Regions from separate parts of the Streptomyces sp. NPDC086777 genome, predicted to be linked through region 1. Evidence: riboswitches for the same ligand, from Rfam matches in the RefSeq annotation. Region 1 holds a riboswitch; each other region holds the start of a gene.
What was found. A riboswitch is a leader RNA that binds a small molecule or an ion and turns the genes downstream of it on or off. The one in region 1 is predicted to bind thiamine pyrophosphate.

Region 1 (6,405 bases):
CGCCGGGGTGAAGACGTCGTCGCGGTCGTACTCGTCGCCACCGTAGGACTGGCCGCCGCCCGTCGCGGCGTAGCCGCCCTGCTGCTCGGCGTAGGAGGATCCGGCCGCGTCCGGGCCGGTGGCCTCCGCCCCCGGGTCCTCGTCCTCGTCGGGCTCGCCGCGGCGGCGCTTGGTCGGGCCGTGGCCGTCACCGTCCGCACCGGGGCGCTTGACCGCCCAGCCGGCCTCGAAGCCGCGGCGGAAGGACAGCGTGACGTAGGTCTGGCCGACCGCGAAGGCGATCGCGCCCACGCCGATCACGACGACCGACGGGATCAGGACACCGAGGACGACGCCGAGGAAGCCGCCGAAGGCGAGCAACCGCCAGCGCAGGCGCGCCTTGTACTGCAGCAGCACCTCGCCCAGCAGCCACAGCGCGACGATGCCGAACGCTACGTAGAGGACCGTCCAGCCCATGTACGCCCCTCTCCCTGTAACCGCTACGCAGTGTGTCGTACTCCGGTGCGGCCGGTCTAGGCCTGCGGAGGATGGTGCAGGCCCAGGTTCTCGTAGATTTCCAGCGTCGCCGTGGAGTTGTTGAGCGTGATGAAGTGCAGTCCCGGCACTCCCTCGGCCAGCAGCCGTGCGCAGAACTCCGTGGCGTGTTCGATGCCAATGGAGCGTACCGCCGCCGGATCGTCTTTCGCTGTGAGGATCCGCTCTTTCAGGACGTCCGGGAAGGCCGCGTTGCTGAGTTTGGGTAGCCGTTCCAGCATCTTCACACTGGTGACGGGCAGGATTTCCGGAATCACCGGGGTCTCGCAGCCGGCCGCGACGACCCGGTCGCGAAGGCGAAGGTAGGACTCGGGGTGGAAGAACATCTGCGTGATGGCGTAGTCGGCGCCCGCGCGGCACTTGTCGACGAAGTGCCGGACGTCGGTGTCCCAGTCGCTGGAGCGCGGGTGCATCTCCGGGAAGGCGGCGACGCCCACGCAGAAGTCGCCGGACTCCTTGATGAGACGGACCAGTTCGGCCGCGTAGGTCAGGCCCCGCGGGTGCGCCACCCATTCACCCATCGGGTCGCCGGGCGGGTCGCCGCGCACGGCGAGCATGTTGCGGATCCCGGCGTCCGCGTACTGGCCGATGATGTTGCGCAGCTCGGCGAGCGAGTGGTCGACCGCGGTGAGGTGGGCGACCGGGGTGAGCGTGGTGTCCGCGACGATCTGCTGGGTCTCCCGGACGGTGCCCGCGCGGGTGGATCCGCCGGCACCGTAGGTCACGGAGACGAAGTCGGGGGCGACCGCCTCGACCCGCCGGAGCGCGCTCCACAGGTTCCGCTCACCCTTGGGAGTCTTCGGCGCCGAGAACTCGAACGAGTACGTGGTCTTGCCGCCGGCGAGCATGTCACGCACGGTACGTGCGCGGTCAGTCCTGGTGGATGCGGTTCCGAGGGCCATACCCGCAGGTTAGTCAGGGGCGGCCGGTCACCCAACCGCACTCGGGACATTTGCCCGAATTGTCAACCTCTTGTGGAGCCTGTGTCCGGATACTGGACAAGTTTCCGGACAGCCGGGCCCCGCCACCCGCACCCGCACCCGCACCCGCACCGCGGCTAGAGCGATCGCAGCCGCTTCGCGAACTCGGCCGCCGCCGCGCCCGGGTCGTCGGCCGCGGTGAGCGCGCGGACCACGACCACCCGGCGGGCGCCCGCGTCCAGCACCTGGTCGAGGTTGCCGAGGTCGATGCCGCCGATGGCGAACCAGGGTCGGTCCGTGCCCAGCGCCGCGGTGTACCGCACCAGGTCGAGGCCGGGCGCGTGACGGCCGGGCTTGGTCGGGGTGGGCCAGCAGGGGCCGGTGCAGAAGTAGTCCACGCCGTCCTGCACGGCGGCCGCGGCCGCCTCGGACTCGGCGTGTGTGGAGCGGCCGATCAGGACGTCCGGGCCGAGGATCGCGCGGGCGGCCGGGACCGGCAGGTCGCCCTGGCCGAGGTGGAGCACGTCGGCGCCGGCCGCGTGGGCCACGTCCGCGCGGTCGTTGACCGCGAGCAGCTTGCCGTGCCGGGCACAGGCGTCGGCGAACACCGCGAGGTGCTCCAGCTCCTCGGCGGCCTCCATGCCCTTGTCGCGCAGCTGCACGATGTCGACACCGCCCGCCAGGACCGCGTCCAGGAACGGGGCGAGGTCGCCCTGCTCCCTGCGCGCGTCCGTGCACAGGTAGAGCCGGGCGTCGGCCAGCCGGGCGCGGGCGGTGTCGGTCATCGGTGGTCCCCCGTTGTGTCGGTACTGGCTGCCTCAGACGGCGAGCGCCTGGGCGCGGCGCTTCACCTCCGTGCCGCGATTCTCGCTGAGGGCCTGCGCGGGGGTGCCGGGCAGGGTCGCGTCGGGAGTGAAGAGCCACTCCAGCATCTCTTCGTCCGTGAAGCCGTCGTCCCGCAGGAGCGTCAGGGTCCCGGTCAGGCCCTTGACGACCTTGTCGCCGTCGATGAAGGCGGCGGGGACGTGCAGTGCCCTGTTCTCACCGCGGCGGACGGCGATGAGCTGGCCCTCCTTGACCAGCTGCCGCACGCGCGTCACCTCGACGTCCATCATCTCTGCGATGTCGGGGAGGGTGAGCCAGGCGGGGACGAGAGCATCGATCTTCGTGTCAATCTCGGTCACGGGACCAGGGTAGGCGGTCCGCTGGTTCGGGCGCGATGGGTGGGTGTCCCAGGTGCGGCGCCGTTGGGGCTGATCGCGCGGTTCCTCCCCCAGCCTTCGGCCGGGGAACCCGCCCCTAACGGGGCGCTGCGGTCGCGTTCTTCAGGGGGCGGGCCGGGTCGGCGAGGGCCTCGGGGTCCATCCGGGTGCTCGCCTCGATCAGGCGGCGGCCCTGGGCCAGGTCGCGTGGGCGGCCTACCGCCAGGAGGGCAACCAGGCGGGTCTCGCGGAGCCAGCAGACGCTCCAGGACGGGCCGGCCGGATCGCCGCGCCAGATCAGGTGGTCGGCGGCGGCGTGGTGACCGGCGTACTGGACGAAGCGGCCGAACTGTTCCGACCAGAAGTACGGGACCGGGTCGTAGACGGCGTCGGTCTCGCCGAGGATGTTGGCGGCGACCGTGCGCGGGCCCTGGAGGGCGTTGTCCCAGTGGTGGATCAGCAGGCGCTCGCCGTAGCGGCCGGACGGGAAGGACGCGCAGTCGCCGACCGCGTAGACGTCCGGGACGGTGGTGCGCAGGCGGTCGTCGGCGAGCACCTCGCGGTGCGTGCCCAGCCCGATGTCCGACCCGGTCAGCCAGGCGGTGGCCGGGCGGGCGCCGACGCCGACCACGACGGCGCCGGCGGGCAGCCGCGAGCCGTCGTCGAGCACCACCGCGCCGGGCTCGACACCCGCCACGCGCGCGTGCGTGCGCAGCTCGGTGCCGCTGTCGGCGTACCAGGCGGCCATCGGCGCGGCGACCTCGGCGGGGAGTGCTCCGGCGAGCGGCCGGTCGGCCGCCTCGACCACGGTGACCGCACAGCCGGCCTCGCGGGCCGCGGTGGCGAACTCGGCGCCGATCCAGCCCGCGCCGACGACCACGATATCGTGCTGCCGGGCGAGCACCGGCCGCAGCCGCTCGGCGTCGTCCAGGGTGCGCAGCAGATGGACGCCGGGCACGCCCTCGGTGCCCGGCAACGTGATCGGCTCGGCACCGGTGGCGAGGACCAGGACGTCGTACGGCACCGGTCCCGACTCGGTGTCCAGCTCGTGGTCGGCGGTGCGCACGCCCAGCGCCTCGCGGCCCAGCGCCAGCTCGATGGAGAGCGCCTCGAAGTCCACCTCGAAGGCGGAGCCCTCCGACGTGCCGAGCAGGACGGCCTTGGAGAGCGGCGGCCGGTCGTACGGCTGGTGCGGCTCGGCGCCGATCAGTGTGACGGTCCCGGCGAACCCCTGCTCGCGCAGGGCGACGGCGGTCTGCACCCCGGCCATCCCCGCGCCCACGACGACCACGCGCCGCGTCTGTGACGTGCTCCGTCGCTCCGTCTGCTCGCTCACGTGATCACCATAGACAAGAACGATAGACACCTGACAAAGAGTCAGTCATGGGTCGTGTCGGGTGACCTGTTCCACAGCACCGCCCGCGACGCCGTCCGGGGCCGTCTTACGGGGGCGCAGCCCCGCGGGCTAGGGTGGCGGTGAAGCACACGCGGGAGCCCGGACGCACCGGGCTGAGAGGGAGGCTGGCGGCCTCCGACCGTACGAACCTGATCCGGGTCATGCCGGCGAAGGGAGGGGCTGGACGCCCATGTCCTCACGTACGTCCGACGTCCTCGTCATCGGGGGCGGAATCATCGGCCTGGTCACGGCCTGGCGGGCGGCTCGGCGCGGGCTCGCCGTCGCCGTGGCCGACCCCGAACCCGGCGGCGGGGCGGCGCAGGTCGCGGCCGGGATGCTGGCCGCGGTCACCGAGCTGCACTACGGCGAGCAGACCCTGCTGGGGCTCAACCTGGCCTCCGCCCGCCGTTACCCCGACTTCGCCGCCGAGCTGACCGAGTTCACCGGCCACGACCTCGGCTACCGGCGCTGCGGCACCCTCGCGGTCGCGCTGGACGCCGACGACCGCGCCCACCTGCGCGAGCTGCACACCCTCCAGCAGCAGTCGGGCCTGGAGTCCGAGTGGCTGTCCGGGCGGGAGTGCCGGCGCCTGGAGCCGATGCTCGCGCCGGGCGTGCGCGGCGGGCTGCGGGTGGACGGCGACCACCAGATCGACCCGCGCCGGCTGGCGGCGGCGCTGGTGGCCGCGTGCGAGCGGTCCGGGGTGGTGTTCCACCGCGACTGGGCCGAGCGCCTGGAGGTGGTGCGGGAGCGGGCCGCGGGGGTCCGCACCCGCGCGGGCGACGCCCTGGGCGCCGGGCAGGTGGTGCTCGCGGGCGGCAGCCTGAGCGGGCGGCTGGCGGGCGTGCCCGACGACGTGCTGCCGCCGGTACGGCCGGTGAAGGGGCAGGTGCTGCGGCTCACCGTGCCCGCGCGGTACGCGCCGTTCCTCAGCCGGACCGTACGGGCCGTGGTGCGCGGCGGCAACGTCTACCTGGTGCCCCGGGAGAACGGCGAACTGGTCGTCGGCGCCACCAGCGAGGAGCTGGGCTGGGACACGACGGTCACCGCGGGCGGGGTGTACGAGCTGCTGCGCGACGCGCACGAACTGGTGCCCGGGATCACCGAGCTGCCCCTGACCGAGACCCGGGCCGGACTGCGCCCCGGCTCCCCCGACAACGCGCCGCTGCTCGGGCCGACCCGCCTCGACGGACTGCTGCTGGCCACCGGGCACTTCCGCAACGGGGTGCTGCTCACACCGGTCACCGGAGACGTCATGGCGGAGCTGCTGACCGGCGGCGAGCTGCCGGCGGAGGCCCGTCCGTTCACGCCGCGGCGATTCGACCCCGTCCCCCGTGTCCTCGTGGAGCAGACCGCATGAACCTCTCCGTCACCATCTCCGTCAACGGGGAGCGCCGGGAGATCGCCCCGGGCACCGCTCTCGACTCGCTCGTACGGTCCCTCACCGCCGCGCCCTCCGGAGTGGCCGCGGCCGTCAACGAGACCGTCGTACCGCGCGGGCAGTGGGCGACGACCGGACTCGCCGACGGCGACCGGGTGGAAGTCCTGACCGCCGTGCAGGGAGGCTGAGCACCATGGCCGACGATCCGTTCGTCCTCGGGGGTACGGCGTTCTCCTCCCGGCTGGTCATGGGGACCGGGGGTGCGCCCAGCCTGGAGGTGCTGGAGCGGGCGCTGGTCGCGTCCGGGACCGAGCTGACCACGGTCGCGATGCGGCGGGTGGACCCGGGGGTACGGGGCTCCGTGCTGTCGGTGCTCGACCGGCTCGGGATCCGGGTGCTGCCCAACACGGCCGGGTGCTACACCGCGGGCGAGGCGGTGCTGACGGCCCGGCTGGCGCGGGAGGCGCTGGGGACCGATCTGATCAAGCTGGAGGTCATCGCCGACGAGCGGACCTTGCTCCCCGACCCGATCGAGCTCCTCGACGCGGCGGAGACGCTGGTGGACGACGGGTTCACGGTGCTGCCGTACACGAACGACGATCCGGTGCTGGCCCGGAAGCTGGAGGACGTGGGGTGCGCCGCGGTGATGCCGCTCGGGTCGCCGATCGGGTCGGGGCTCGGGATCCGCAACCCGCACAACTTCCAGCTGATCGTCGAGCACGCGCGCGTGCCGGTGATCCTGGACGCGGGGGCCGGTACGGCGTCGGACGTGGCGCTGGCGATGGAGCTGGGGTGCGCCGGGGTGATGCTGGCGTCGGCGGTGACGCGGGCGCAGGATCCCGAGCGGATGGCTCACGCCATGCGGGCCGGGGTGGAGGCGGGGCGGCTGGCCCGGCTGGCGGGGCGGATTCCCCGCCGCTACCTCGCGGAGGCGTCCTCTCCTGCGGAGGGCCTGGCCGTGCTGGACCCCGA
Region 2 (6,405 bases), on a different contig from region 1:
GGTGTGGCGATGGCCACGCCGGCCAGCGCCATCGGCCCCACCGCGTGCCCCACCCAGAACAGCAGCTTCCCCATGAGCCACGGCCTGGAAGTCTGGACCTCGCACGGCAACTTCTGCTACGCGGGCACCCCCGGCAAGTGGAACGTCGACCAGAGTGGCGTCTACAGGGTCACGGCCGACTGGAACCACGGGGCCTTCAACACCAGCGTCGGCTCCTTCGACATCGGGCCGACCGGCGATCCGCGGGGCAACGCGGTCCTCTTCGACTCCTATGTCACCGTGTACAGCGTGACGATCCTCAACGGCTAGAGCGGGCCCTGGTGATGGCCTGAGGACGAGCCTGGCGCTGCCACGGGCAACGCCAGGCAGCCCCGCGACCTGATGCGCTACCCGCTCCCGGCTGCTTCCACCGTTGCGGCATCAGGCGTTCGGGGCCACCTTCGCGAGGCCGTCGATACCGACTTCGGCTCGTCAGGCAGATCGGGACGGTTCACCCTGATGAGCCGAAGTCAGTAGTCCGCCAACGGCAGGTACACCTGATGTCCTGCCTCTGCGAACTCCCGCGACTTCCGAAGCATCCCTTCCGTGATCTCCTCCTGAGTGGCCCCTTCCACGGCAGCGTTACCGAACCGAGATGTAATGGTTTTACTAATCTTCATCGAGCAGAACTTCGGCCCGCACATCGAGCAGAAGTGGGCCGTCTTCGCCGGCTCCGCCGGGAGCGTCTCGTCGTGGAACTCGCGGGCCGTGTCCGGGTCCAGGGCGAGGTTGAACTGGTCCTCCCACCGGAACTCGAAGCGGGCGTCGGACAACGCGTCGTCCCACTCCTGCGCGCCCGGGTGGCCCTTGGCGAGGTCGGCCGCGTGGGCCGCGATCTTGTAAGTGATGACGCCGGTCTTGACGTCGTCGCGGTTGGGCAGGCCCAGGTGCTCCTTGGGCGTGACGTAGCAGAGCATCGCCGTGCCCCACCAGGCGATCATCGCGGCACCGATGCCGGAGGTGATGTGGTCGTACGCCGGCGCGACGTCCGTGGTCAGCGGGCCGAGCGTATAGAACGGCGCTTCATCGCAGATCTCCTGCTGAAGGTCGATGTTCTCCTTGATCTTGTGCATCGGGACATGGCCCGGGCCTTCGATCATGGTCTGAACATGGAAACGCCTGGCGATCCGGTTGAGTTCCCCGAGCGTGCGCAACTCCGCGAACTGGGCCTCGTCGTTGGCGTCCGCGATGGAACCCGGGCGCAGCCCGTCGCCGAGGGAGTACGTGACGTCGTAGGCGGCGAGGATCTCGCAGAGTTCCTCGAAGTTCTCGTACAGGAACGACTCCTTGTGGTGCGCGAGGCACCAGGCCGCCATGATCGAGCCGCCGCGCGAGACGATGCCGGTCTTGCGGTTGGCGGTGAGCGGCACGTACGGCAGGCGGACGCCCGCGTGGACGGTCATGTAGTCCACGCCCTGCTCGGCCTGTTCGACGACCGTGTCCTTGTAGATCTCCCAGGTCAGTTCCTCGGCCCTGCCGTCGACCTTCTCCAGGGCCTGGTAGAGCGGCACCGTGCCGATGGGAACGGGGGAGTTGCGCAGCACCCACTCGCGGGTGGTGTGGATGTTGCGGCCGGTGGAGAGGTCCATGACCGTGTCGGCACCCCAGCGGGTCGCCCAGGTCATCTTCTCGACCTCCTCCTCGATGGAGGAGGTGACCGCGGAGTTGCCGATGTTGGCGTTGACCTTCACCAGGAACCGCTTGCCGATGATCATCGGCTCGATCTCCGGGTGGTTGACGTTGGCGGGCAGTACGGCCCTGCCCGCCGCGATCTCCTCACGGACCACCTCGGGAGAGACGTTCTCACGGATGGCCACGTACTCCATCTCCGGGGTGATCTCGCCCCGGCGGGCGTACGCGAGCTGCGTCACCGCCTCGCCTCCCCGGCCGCGGCGCGGCTGGCGCGGCCGGCCCGGGAAGACCGCGTCCAGGTTGCGCAGGCCCCCGCGCGGCGAGGTGTGCTTGATTCCGTCGTCCTCGGGACGGACGGGCCGGCCCGCGTACTCCTCGGTGTCGCCGCGGGCGACGATCCAGTTCTCCCGCAGCGGCGGCAGGCCCCTGCGGACGTCGGTCTCGACGAGCGGATCGGTGTACGGGCCCGAGGTGTCGTAGAGGGTGACCGACTGCCCGTTGGTGAGGTGCACCTGACGGACCGGCACCCGCAGGTCGGGGCGCGAGCCCTCGACATACCCCTTGTGCCAGCCGATGGACTTCCCGGCCTCCGGGGACGTTTCGCCCGTGACGGGCTGTTCGTCCTGGCTGAAGGCAGGCGTGCGTACGTCCTTGTTGGTCATGAGACCTACTCCCTACGCCGGCATTACCCGGTAACAGGTTCGGCGGTCGACGCAGCGGCTTCCGTCGGGCGGTGTTTCCCGTGAAACATCACTCGTTCCACGTGAAACATCGCGAATACGGAGGTCAGCGCCCTCTCAGCCCGGTGCTCCGAGCTCCCGCGTGTGCAAAGGTGCCTCCACGCTAGCGTCAATTCGGGCGCGGTGAACAGAGGGCCCCTACCGTTCTTGCGATGATCGGGCGGTGACCTCGACACAGCAGCACCCCTATCCGCCCCCCGACCCGCGGCGCGGCAACGGTGCGCCGCAGGGTGGCGGACCCGGCCACGGGGGCCGTGGTGCCGGTGACGGACACATCCACGGGCAGGGCCAGCAGTACGACCACGGGCAGGCCCTCGGTCAAGCTCACTCTCACGACGACGGCCAGGCCCACGGTCACGGCGAGACCCAGCACCGGTCGTCCCACGGCCACGCTCATGACCGTAGGGCCGCTCCTGGCGCCGACCACAGCGGCTCCGGGCCAGGCGGCGGTCACGGCCACGGGCACAGTCACAGCCACGGTCCGGCCGCACCCGTCTCCAAGCACCTGCGGAAGGTCATCGCGGCGATCCTCATCCCCTTCACCGCCGCGGTCGTGGTCGGCCTGGTGGTGCTGTGGCCCGGCGGTGCCCCGCCGCACGAGCGCACGGGTGTCGGCTTCGACCGCCAGACGCAGGCGGCGACGGTCACCAAGGTCGTCTCGGTCAGCTGCAAGTCGGTCAACGCCTCCGGAGGCGGCTCGACCGGCGACATCTCGACCTCGGACGGCACCTCCCCGAAGGAGGAGGACGCCACCTGCAAGAAGGCCACGGTCCGCGTCGACACCGGCAAGGACAAGGGCCGTACCTTCACCGAGATCGTGCAGCCCGACCAGTCGCGGCAGTTGCACGAGGGCGAGCAGGTGGTGGCCGCGTACGAGCCCTCCGCGCCCAAGGACCTGCAGTACTCGGTCACCGACGTGAACCGGAAGTTCCCGATGGCGTTGCTGGCCGGGATCTTCGCGCTCGCCGTCGTGGTGGTGGGCCGGCTGCGCGGCGTGATGGCGCTGGTCGCACTGGCCGTCAGCTTCCTGGTGCTGACCATGTTCATCCTGCCGGGGATCCTGCAGGGCTCGAATCCGCTGCTGATGGCGGTGGTCGGGTCGAGCGCCATCATGCTGATCGCCCTGTACATCTGCCACGGGCTGTCCGCGCGGACCTCGGTGGCGGTACTCGGCACGCTGGTCTCGCTGTGCCTGATCGGACTGCTCGGCTCGGAGTTCATCGACTGGGCCGCGCTCACCGGCAACACCGACGACAACACCGGCCTGATCCACGGCCTGTACCCGTCGATCGACATGAGCGGCCTCCTGCTGGCCGGTGTCATCATCGGTTCGCTGGGCGTGCTGGACGACGTGACGGTGACCCAGACCTCGGCCGTCTGGGAGCTGCACGAGGCCAACCCGACGATGGGCTGGCGCGGGCTGTACCGGGCGGGCATCCGGATCGGCCGCGACCACATCGCCTCCGTCGTCAACACCCTCGTGCTGGCCTACGCGGGCGCCGCGCTGCCCCTGCTGCTGCTCTTCTCGATCGCGCAGAGCAGTGTGGTCACGGTCGCCAACAGCGAGCTGGTGGCCGAGGAGATCGTACGCACCCTGGTCGGCTCGATCGGCCTGGTCGCCTCGGTACCGGTCACCACGCTGCTCGCGGCCCTGGTGGTGTCGGCCGACCGGCCGGGCGCCGAGACGGCCATGTCCACGGAGGCCGCCCCGGCCGGGGCGGCGGGGTCGGCCGCGGCACGCGGTGGGCGGGGGCGGCGCCGGAAGCGGTGAGGTGCGGTGGACGGCCCGGGAGGAGGCCGTCCACGAACTGGGGGCGCGAGCAGTGCGCCCGCGCGGTAGAGGAAGCGTCCCGGCACGGGCCGCGCAGCGACACCCATGAGCACGCAGAAGCGTTCCTGCGCATCCTCACGCGGCTACGGACGAGCCGCGCGCGGCTCCGTGCCATAACGCTTCAGCCGGTGCTCGGTTCCTCGGCCAGGATGCGGTCCAGGGCCTCGTCGAGGTGAGCGTCGAAGTCGGCGAGCGAACCCTCCTGGCCGAGCGGCACCAGCTTGTCCGTCCGGTCCAGGAAGGCCACCAGCGGGGGCGCGGAGGACCGGAACACCGCCTGGTCGCCGCCGACCTGAAGCCGGATCAGCACCTCGCCCAGCACCTCGGAGTCGGCGGGCGCGATGTGCACGTCGCCCTCCCCGCACGGCCGCCCCACCCCGTCGATCAGGAGCTCCCGGCCGAAGGCCCAGGTCACCGGAGCATCCCCGGGCAGATGGAAGGTGAGCCGGACGGCATAAGGATCACAGGTCTCGTAGCGCAACTCCACGGGGATGCGGAAGGAGAGCTCCTCCGAGACGAGAAAGCTCATCATGACTTCTGCTTGTACGGACTCGCGCATTGCCTACCCCGTCATATGGCACCGACTGGCCGGGATTTATCCCTTGCTGGTGGTCAAATCTTGCTGAAAGTACACGGGAGATCACAAGGAGTGAGTTTTCAGATACTGATAGCGATCGCCAGGGACCCCAGGTGCCGGCCCACCTCGGCCTGCAGTTGCCGGACCGCGGGCAGCAGCCGGTCGGCCTGGTGGAGCGGGAGGGAGATGGCGATCGTGGCGGCCGTGGTGCCGACGGTGAGGGGGATCGCCGCGCACACCGTCCCCAGCGTGTACTCCTGGCGCTCCACCACCGGCTCCATCCGGCGCGCGCGCTCCAGGCGACGCAGCAGCGTCTGGTCGTCACGGACCGTGTACGGAGTGAGGTGCCGAACGGGGTAGCGGCGGAGATGGTCGCGCCGGACGTCCTGGTCCAACTGGGCGAGGAGACACTGGCCGACGGCGTGCGCGTGCCCGGTCTCGCGGAAGCCGGCCCACTCCTCGACCGCCGGGATGGCCGGGGAGTGGGAGACGCTCATGACCTCGATCTCGCCGTCCCGGTACATGGCGTAGTACACCGGGACGCCGATCGAATCCCGCCAGTGGGCGAGGGTGTCAACGACCGCGCTGCGACGTTTCTGCTGCGCTCCGCTGCTGCTCAGCCGCTCCGCCGCCTCACCGAGGAAGAACAGCCCCTTGTCGCGGTGCAGATAGCCCTCGTGGACCAAAGTGCGCAGCAGGTGGTAGGCGGTGGGCAGGGCGAGCCCGGTCTCGCGGGCGAGTTGTTTGGCGGGTGCGCCGTGTTCGTGTCCGGCGACGCACTCCAGCAGGCGCATCGCGCGCTGCACGGAGCCGATGAGGGTGGCCGATTGCGGCTGCGTGGAGTCGGCCGGGGAGGCCGGCCGCTGCACGGGGGGTGTGCCGGAACTGCGTTGGGTCGGGGGCGGGGGATGTTCCGTGGGTGCGGAGGTGGCGTCAAGCGTGGGCAAGGGTCACTCCCGGAGCGCGAGGGGGTCAGCGACTCTAACCGTCCACCGCCGCTCCCGGTCGGCCCCTGCGGGAAACTTCCCTCGCCCGAGGGAACCGGTGATTCCTGTTACCGCCCACCGGTCCCCACGGTCCTCACCAGTCGCTCTTCGACGAGGAGTTCGACATGAACTTCCGCACGATGTAGATCAGTCCGCCGACCAGCGCCACGAAGACCAGGAGCTTGAAGAGGAGGAAGACGACCCAGCTGATCACGGCCGTGATCAGACCGCCGAACACCACCAGCGCGATGACCGGCACCGCGATCCACTTCACCCACCACGGCAGACCCGTGAAGATCTCTCGCATTGCCCTGTCCTCCGCCTTCTCGTGCGTTCCGGCACGTACGGTCTCGTGCGTCCCGCACGATGCGATGTCCTGCACCCGATGCTAGAGCCGCACAGGGGTCGTGCGGGGGCCTGGGATCCCTTGTCCTCCCCTGACCCGTCCCCTAGGGAACCCCGAGACCCGGGGTCAGGCCTCGGGCGGAGAGAAGACGACCAGAACCCGCAGATCCTCGCTGATGTGATGGAACTTGTGGGCCACCCCGGCCGGCACGTACACCACACTGCCCCGCGCCACCTGGGTGGTCTCCATGCCGA
Region 3 (6,405 bases), on a different contig from region 1:
GCCTGGTTCCAGCAGACCAAGGCGGACGGCGACATATTCGGGTCGATGCTGCGCTCGATCCACGACGACGCGGTCTCCGACGCGCTGGACGAACTCCTCGTCGGCGCCCGGGTGGTGGGCGTGATGGGCGGCCACGCGATGGCCCGCGGCACGGCGGAGTACGCCGGTGCCGCCCGGCTCGGCCGGGAACTGGCGCGGGCCGGCTTCACGGTGGCGACCGGCGGCGGCCCCGGCGCGATGGAGGCGGCGAACCTCGGCGCGTACGCGGCGCCCTTCGGCGACGGGATGCTCGACGAGGCACTGGAACTGCTCGCCAAGGCACCGTCGTTCCGGCCGTCCGTCACCGACTGGGCCCGCGCCGCCTTCGAGGTCCGCGAGCGCTGGCCGGACGGCGGCCCCTCGGTCGGCATCCCCACCTGGTTCTACGGCCACGAGCCGCCGAACGCCTTCGCCGCGCACATCGCCAAGTACTTCGCCAACGCCACCCGCGAGGACGGCCTGCTGGCCCGCTCCAACGCCGGTGTGGTGTTCCTGCCGGGCGCGGCCGGCACCGTACAGGAGATCTTCGACAACGCGACGCCCAACTACTACGAGTCGCGCGGTGAGCCCACCCCGATGGTGCTCGTGAACGAGGCGCACTGGAGCGAGCGGCTGCCGGCCTGGCAGTTGCTGACCTCCCTCGCGGGGGACCGGCCGATGGCGTCCCGTATCGCCCTCGTTGACCGGATCGAGCAAGCTTCACAAGCGCTGAAACGTCTCACCAATTAAACAGAAGGTAAAGTCAACATCTGTGGACCGCATATGCGTTGACACTACTTACGGCGCACTTATAGACCTGAGGGACTCTTGGGGATCCTGATGCCTCACCGTATTGCCGCATCAACGCCCCCTAAGCCCCCCTCAGTTATGCACTCAGTAAGGACAAACGTGTCCATATCCCGCCGCAGTGCACGTCGTTCCGTGCGCGTCCTGGGAGTTGCCGCCGCGTCGGCCGCGCTGGCGCTCAGCGCTTCCGGCTCCGCCCTCGCGTGCAACATCTCCGACTTCTCCGCCGAAGCCACTTGCGACGGCAGCAACGGTGTCATCAACGTCAAGGACATCGACGCCTCCGGTACTTCGGCCACCATCACCGTCTTCCTCGAGAACAACGGCGCCGACGCGAAGCAGGTCGGCGAGGCCAAGACCGTCAAGGGCTCCAAGGGCGGCACCACGGTCTCCTTCTCGGAGGACTGGAAGCCGAACGCGGAGTACCGGGTCCACGTCGTGGTCGACACCAAGGGCATCAAGATCGACAGGGACATCACGCCGAACCTGACGACCCCGTCGACGGCGTGCAAGTCCGAGGAGAGCGCCAGCCCCTCCCCGTCGGACTCGGCCACCCCGTCGCCCTCGGCGTCCGAGACCACCCCGGCCGAGTCGGACTCCCCGACCCCGTCGGCCACGGAGAGCAGCAGCACCGCCCCGGCGACCACGTCGGACAACGCCCCCTCCCCGGCCGTCGGTGAGTCGAACCTCGCCGAGACCGGTGCCAACTCCAACACCGGCCTGATCGCCGGTATCGCCGCCGCGCTCGTGGTGGTCGGCGGTGGGGCCGTCTGGTTCGGCATGCGCCGCCGTGGGGCGCACAGCGGCAGCTGACGCTCCCCTCTCCACACCCGTACACCGTCGAGGCCCGTCCCCGTATCCCCGGGGGACGGGCCTCGGCCGTACCGGCGCAGCCCTCAGTCCAGTACGACGGTCTCCGCCGCGTCGAACTCGACGCCCACCGCGTCCCCGGCCGCCGGCGCCTCCCGCAGCGCGCAGGCCGCCTCCAGCCGGGGGCCGCCGTCCTGGGGCTGAAGGTGGACGGTGACATGGGTGCCCTGGAAGGTGCGGGCGGCCACCGTGCAGGGCAGGCCCGCGTCGGCGGCGACGAGCCGTACCCCCGCCGGCCGCACCAGCAGCGTCCGCGGGCCCTGCGCCGAGCCCTCGGGCACCGGCACCTTTCCCCACGGTGTCACCGCGACCGTTGCCTCGACGGTCGCCGGGACCACGTTGCCGAAGCCGAGGAAGCGGGCCACGAACTCGTCCGCGGGCCGCTGCCAGACGTCGAGAGGCGTGCCGGACTGGGCGATCCGCCCGTCCCGCATCACCACCACCCGGTCGGCCAGCGCGAACGCCTCGCCCTGGTCGTGCGTCACCGCGAGCACGGTCGTCCCCAACCGGCCGAACAGCTCCCGCAGTTCGACGACCAGCCGCTCCCGCAGCGAGCGGTCGAGCTGGCCCAGCGGTTCGTCCAGCATCAGCAGCCGGGGCCGGGGCGCAAGAGCCCGCGCCAGCGCCACCCGCTGCTGCTCACCGCCGGAGAGCCCGGCGACGGCCCGCCCGGCCGCCCCCGGCAGCCCCACCAGTTCCAGCAACTCGGTGACCCGCTCGGCCTGTTGCGCTCGGCCGGCGCCGCGCATCCGCAGCCCGAAGGCCACGTTCCCGCCCACGTCCCGCTGCGGGAACAGCTGGTGGTCCTGGAACATCAGCCCGACGCCCCGCCGGTGCGCCGGCACCCGCGCCTGGTCGTGGCCGTCGAGCAGCACCCGCCCCGAGCCGAGCGGCTGCAGCCCCGCCACCGCCCGCAGCAGCGTGGACTTGCCGCTCCCGCTCGGCCCCAGCACGCACACCACCTCGTGCTCGGCGACCTCCAGGCCGACGGCGTCGAGCACGGCCCGCCCGCCGAACCGCACGGTGGCCTGCTCCAGTTCGAGAAGCGGCATCAGAACTCCCCCGTCCGGTCGGTCCGCAGCCGCTCCAGGACCAGCAGGGCCACCGCGCACACCACCATCAGAATCGTGGAAAGGGCCATCGCCTGGCCGTAGTTGAGATCACCGGGGCGGGAAAGCAGCCGGGCCACGGCGACCGGCAGGGTCGGGTTGTCCGGCCGCGCGATGAACACCGTCGCCCCGAACTCCCCCAGCGACACCGCGAACGCGAAGCCCGCCGCGATCGCCAGCGCCCGCCGCACCAGGGGCAGGTCGACCTCCCGCCACACCCGCCAGGGCGAGGCCCCGAGCACGGCCGCCGCCTCCCGCAGCCGCTCGTCCACCGCCCGCAGCACGGGCAGCATGGTCCGGACGACGAAGGGCACGCCCACCAGCGCCTGCGCGAGCGGGACGAGGATCCAGGACTGGCGCAGGTCCAGCGGCGGCTTGTCGAGCGCGATCAGGAACCCGAAGCCGACGGTCACCGCGGACACCCCGAGCGGCAGCATCAGCAGCGCGTCGAACCCCCGTACCAGGCGCCCCGCGTCCCGCCGGGCCAGCGCGGCGGCGGCGAGAGCGCCGATCACCAGGGCGATCGCGGTGGCTGCGACCGCGTACTGCAGCGAGTTGACGACCGACTCGATCGGCGCGACCAGGAAGGTCCCGCCGTCGGCGTCGCCCAGCGCCCGGTAGTACCCGAACCCGCCGTCCAGTGACCGCTGTACCAGCACGGCCAGCGGCAGCACGAGGAGCACGGCGATGGTGGCGAGCACCCCGCCGAGCAGCGCCCACTGCCCGGCCCCGCGCGGCCGGCGTGCCGTCACCGCCGGGTCCACCAGCCGCAGCGCGCTCTCCCGCCGCCGTACCGTCCACGCGTGCACCGCGAGGATCGCGCCGACCGCGGCGAACTGCACGAGGGTGAGGACGGCGGCCGTGGAGAGGTCGAAGATCTCGGAGGTCTGCCGGTAGATCTCCACCTCGAGGGTGGAGAACGTCGGCCCGCCGAGGATCTGCACCACACCGAAGGAGGTGAAGGTGAACAGGAAGACCATCAGCGCGGCGGCGGCCACGGCGGGCGCGAGCGCGGGCAGCGTGACCCTCCGCCAGGCGGCCGACGGTGAGCCGCCGAGCATCCGGGCGGCTTCCTCCTGCCGCGGGTCCAGCTGGGCCCACAGCCCGCCCACGGTCCGTACGACGACCGCGTAGTTGAAGAAGACGTGCGCCAGCAGGATGGCCCAGACGGTGGTGTCGAGCCGTACGCCCCACAGCTCGTCCAGCAGGCCGCCCCGCCCGACGAGCGCGAGGAACGCGGTCCCCACCACCACCGTCGGCAGCACGAAGGGGACCGTCACCACGGCCCGCAGCACGTGCCTGCCCGGGAAGTCGAGGCGGGCGAAGACGTAGGCGGCGGGCAGTGCGGCCAGCAGGGTGAGCGCGGTGGAGGCGAGCGCCTGCCAGGTGGTGAACCAGAGCACGTGCCGGATGTCGGACTGGCCGACGACGTCAGCGATCCGCCCGAACCGCCACACCCCGTCGACCCTCAGCCCGCGCGTGACGATCGCCGCGACCGGCCAGGCGAAGAAGACGGCGAAGAACGCGACCGGCACGAGCATCAGCCCGAGCCGCGCCGCGCTCCCCGAACGGCCCTTGTGCGGGGCTACTTCAGTACGAGTGACGTCCACGTCTTGACCCACTGGTCACGGTTGGCGGCGATCTTGTCGGGCGCCATGGTCTCGGGGTTCTGGGCGGCGGGCCCGTACTTCGTGAACTCGGCGGGCACGCTCGCGCCCTTGACCACCGGGTACACGAACATGTTCAGCGGCATGTCCTCCTGGAACTTCCTGGAGACCAGGAAGTCGATGAGCGCCTTGCCGCCCTTGGTGTTCCCCGCGTTGCTCAGCAGACCGGCGAACTCGATCTGCCGGAAGCAGGTGCCGGTCGCCACCCCGGTGGGCGCGGTGCTCGGCTTCGGGTCGGCGTAGATGACCTCGGCGGGCGGCGAGGAGGCGTACGACACCACGAGCGGCCGGTCGCCCTTCGCCTTCTTCCCGCCGGCCGAGCCGGAGAACTCCTCGTTGTAGGCCTGCTCCCAGCCGTCGACGACCTTGACGCCGTTGGCCTTCAGCTTCTTCCAGTAGTCCTGCCACCCGCTGTCCCCGTACCGGGCGGCGGACCCGAGCAGGAACCCGAGCCCCGGCGAGGAGGTGGCCGCGTTCTCGGTGACGAGGAGGTTCTTGTACTGCGGCTTGACGAGGTCGGCGTAGGACGACGGCGGGGTCAGCTTGTGCCTGCTGAAGTACGCCTTGTCGTAGTTGACGCAGATGTCGCCGTAGTCAATGGGCGTGACCCGGTGCTTGTCCGCGTCGAGCTGGTAGGCCGTGCCGACCGTGCCGAGGCCCTTCGCCGCGTACGGCTGGAAGAGGCCGTTGTCGAGGGCCCGGGAGAGCAGGGTGTTGTCGACGCCGAAGAAGACGTCGCCCTGCGGGTTGTCCTTGGTCAGGATCGCCTTGTTGACGGCCTGCCCGGCGTCTCCGTCCTTGAGGACCCTGACCTGGTAGCCGGACTCCTTCTCGAAGTCCTGGAGCACGTTCTTGGAGACGGCCCACGAGTCGTGGCTGACGAGGGTGACGGTCCTGGAGTCGGCCTCGGAACCCGACGACGACGAACACGCGGACAGCGTGACGAGGCCGAGCCCGACGGCCGCGGCCAAGAAGGTCCTGGTGTGCACTGGTTCTTTCCTCCTGGGGTGGACCAGGAAGAGACGCGGCCCTGCCCGCGGTGTGCGGGCAGGGCGCAACAGCTTGAGTGATGACCGAACTTCCTACCCAGAATGACCTGGGCGAGGTTCAGAGGGTCTGCGGCCCGGTTGCCGCACTCTCAGCGCTGTGGCGCTCCCCTGTCGGAATATGAAGATGTACCTACGGACCTCAGATTACCGCTCGGTGGCCGCGAGCTGACCACAGGCTCCGTCGATCTCCTGCCCACGGGTGTCCCGGACGGTCACCGGCACACCGTGCGCCTCGATCGCCTCGACGAACGCCTTCTCGTCCTCCGGCCGCGACGCGGTCCACTTCGAACCCGGCGTCGGGTTCAGCGGGATGAGGTTGACGTGCACGGGCTTGCCCTTGAGCAGGCGGCCCAGCCGGTCCCCCCGCCAGGCCTGGTCGTTGATGTCACGGATGAGGGCGTACTCGATGCTGAGGCGCCGGCCGCTCTTCTCGACGTACTCGAACCCGGCGTCGAGGACCTCGCGTACCTTCCACCGCGTGTTCACGGGGACGAGGGTGTCGCGCAGTTCGTCGTCGGGGGCGTGCAGCGAGATCGCCAGCCGGCACTTGAAGCCCTCGTCGGCGAACCGGTGGATGGCCGGGACCAGTCCGACGGTCGAGACGGTGATCCCGCGCTGCGAGAGGCCGAGCCCGTCCGGGGCGGGGTCGGTGAGCGCCCTGATCGCGCCGACCACCCGCTTGTAGTTGGCGAGCGGCTCGCCCATCCCCATGAAGACGATGTTGGACAGCCGCGCGGGTCCGCCGGGGACCTCCCCGTCGCGGAGCGCCCGCATCCCGTCCACGATCTGGTGGACGATCTCGGCGGTCGACAGGTTCCGGTCCAGACCCGCCTGCCCGGTCGCGCAGAACGGGCAGTTCATCCCGCACCCCGCCTGCGAGCTGAT

Region 2: it holds a riboswitch for thiamine pyrophosphate, as region 1 does, so the genes downstream of both, thiC (phosphomethylpyrimidine synthase ThiC) here and thiO (glycine oxidase ThiO) in region 1, are expected to answer to the same signal.
Region 3: it holds a riboswitch for thiamine pyrophosphate, as region 1 does, so the genes downstream of both, AB0472_RS30545 (thiamine ABC transporter substrate-binding protein) here and thiO (glycine oxidase ThiO) in region 1, are expected to answer to the same signal.

What each region holds. Positions count from the first base shown of each region.
Region 1 is NZ_JBFBJI010000056.1:9,331-15,735, forward strand. It holds gene AB0472_RS42320 (hypothetical protein) at 1-456, opposite strand, end outside; gene metF (methylenetetrahydrofolate reductase [NAD(P)H]) at 513-1,436, opposite strand; gene thiE (thiamine phosphate synthase) at 1,592-2,239, opposite strand; gene AB0472_RS42335 (Rv2175c family DNA-binding protein) at 2,273-2,638, opposite strand; gene AB0472_RS42340 (FAD-dependent oxidoreductase) at 2,754-3,992, opposite strand; TPP riboswitch at 4,134-4,245, shown strand; gene thiO (glycine oxidase ThiO) at 4,243-5,412, shown strand; gene thiS (sulfur carrier protein ThiS) at 5,409-5,621, shown strand; gene AB0472_RS42355 (thiazole synthase) at 5,627-6,405, shown strand, end outside.
Region 2 is NZ_JBFBJI010000003.1:204,285-210,689, forward strand. It holds gene AB0472_RS05890 (hypothetical protein) at 1-309, shown strand, start outside; gene thiC (phosphomethylpyrimidine synthase ThiC) at 510-2,333, opposite strand; TPP riboswitch at 2,326-2,503, opposite strand; gene AB0472_RS05900 (YibE/F family protein) at 2,575-4,182, shown strand; gene AB0472_RS05905 (SsgA family sporulation/cell division regulator) at 4,364-4,801, opposite strand; gene AB0472_RS05910 (helix-turn-helix domain-containing protein) at 4,900-5,688, opposite strand; gene AB0472_RS05915 (DUF5326 family protein) at 5,900-6,112, opposite strand; gene AB0472_RS05920 (cupin domain-containing protein) at 6,278-6,405, opposite strand, start outside.
Region 3 is NZ_JBFBJI010000025.1:66,402-72,806, forward strand. It holds gene AB0472_RS30525 (Rossmann fold nucleotide-binding protein) at 1-768, shown strand, start outside; gene AB0472_RS30530 (LAETG motif-containing sortase-dependent surface protein) at 907-1,638, shown strand; gene AB0472_RS30535 (ABC transporter ATP-binding protein) at 1,722-2,747, opposite strand; gene AB0472_RS30540 (iron ABC transporter permease) at 2,747-4,345, opposite strand; gene AB0472_RS30545 (thiamine ABC transporter substrate-binding protein) at 4,390-5,460, opposite strand; TPP riboswitch at 5,533-5,640, opposite strand; gene rlmN (23S rRNA (adenine(2503)-C(2))-methyltransferase RlmN) at 5,665-6,405, opposite strand, start outside.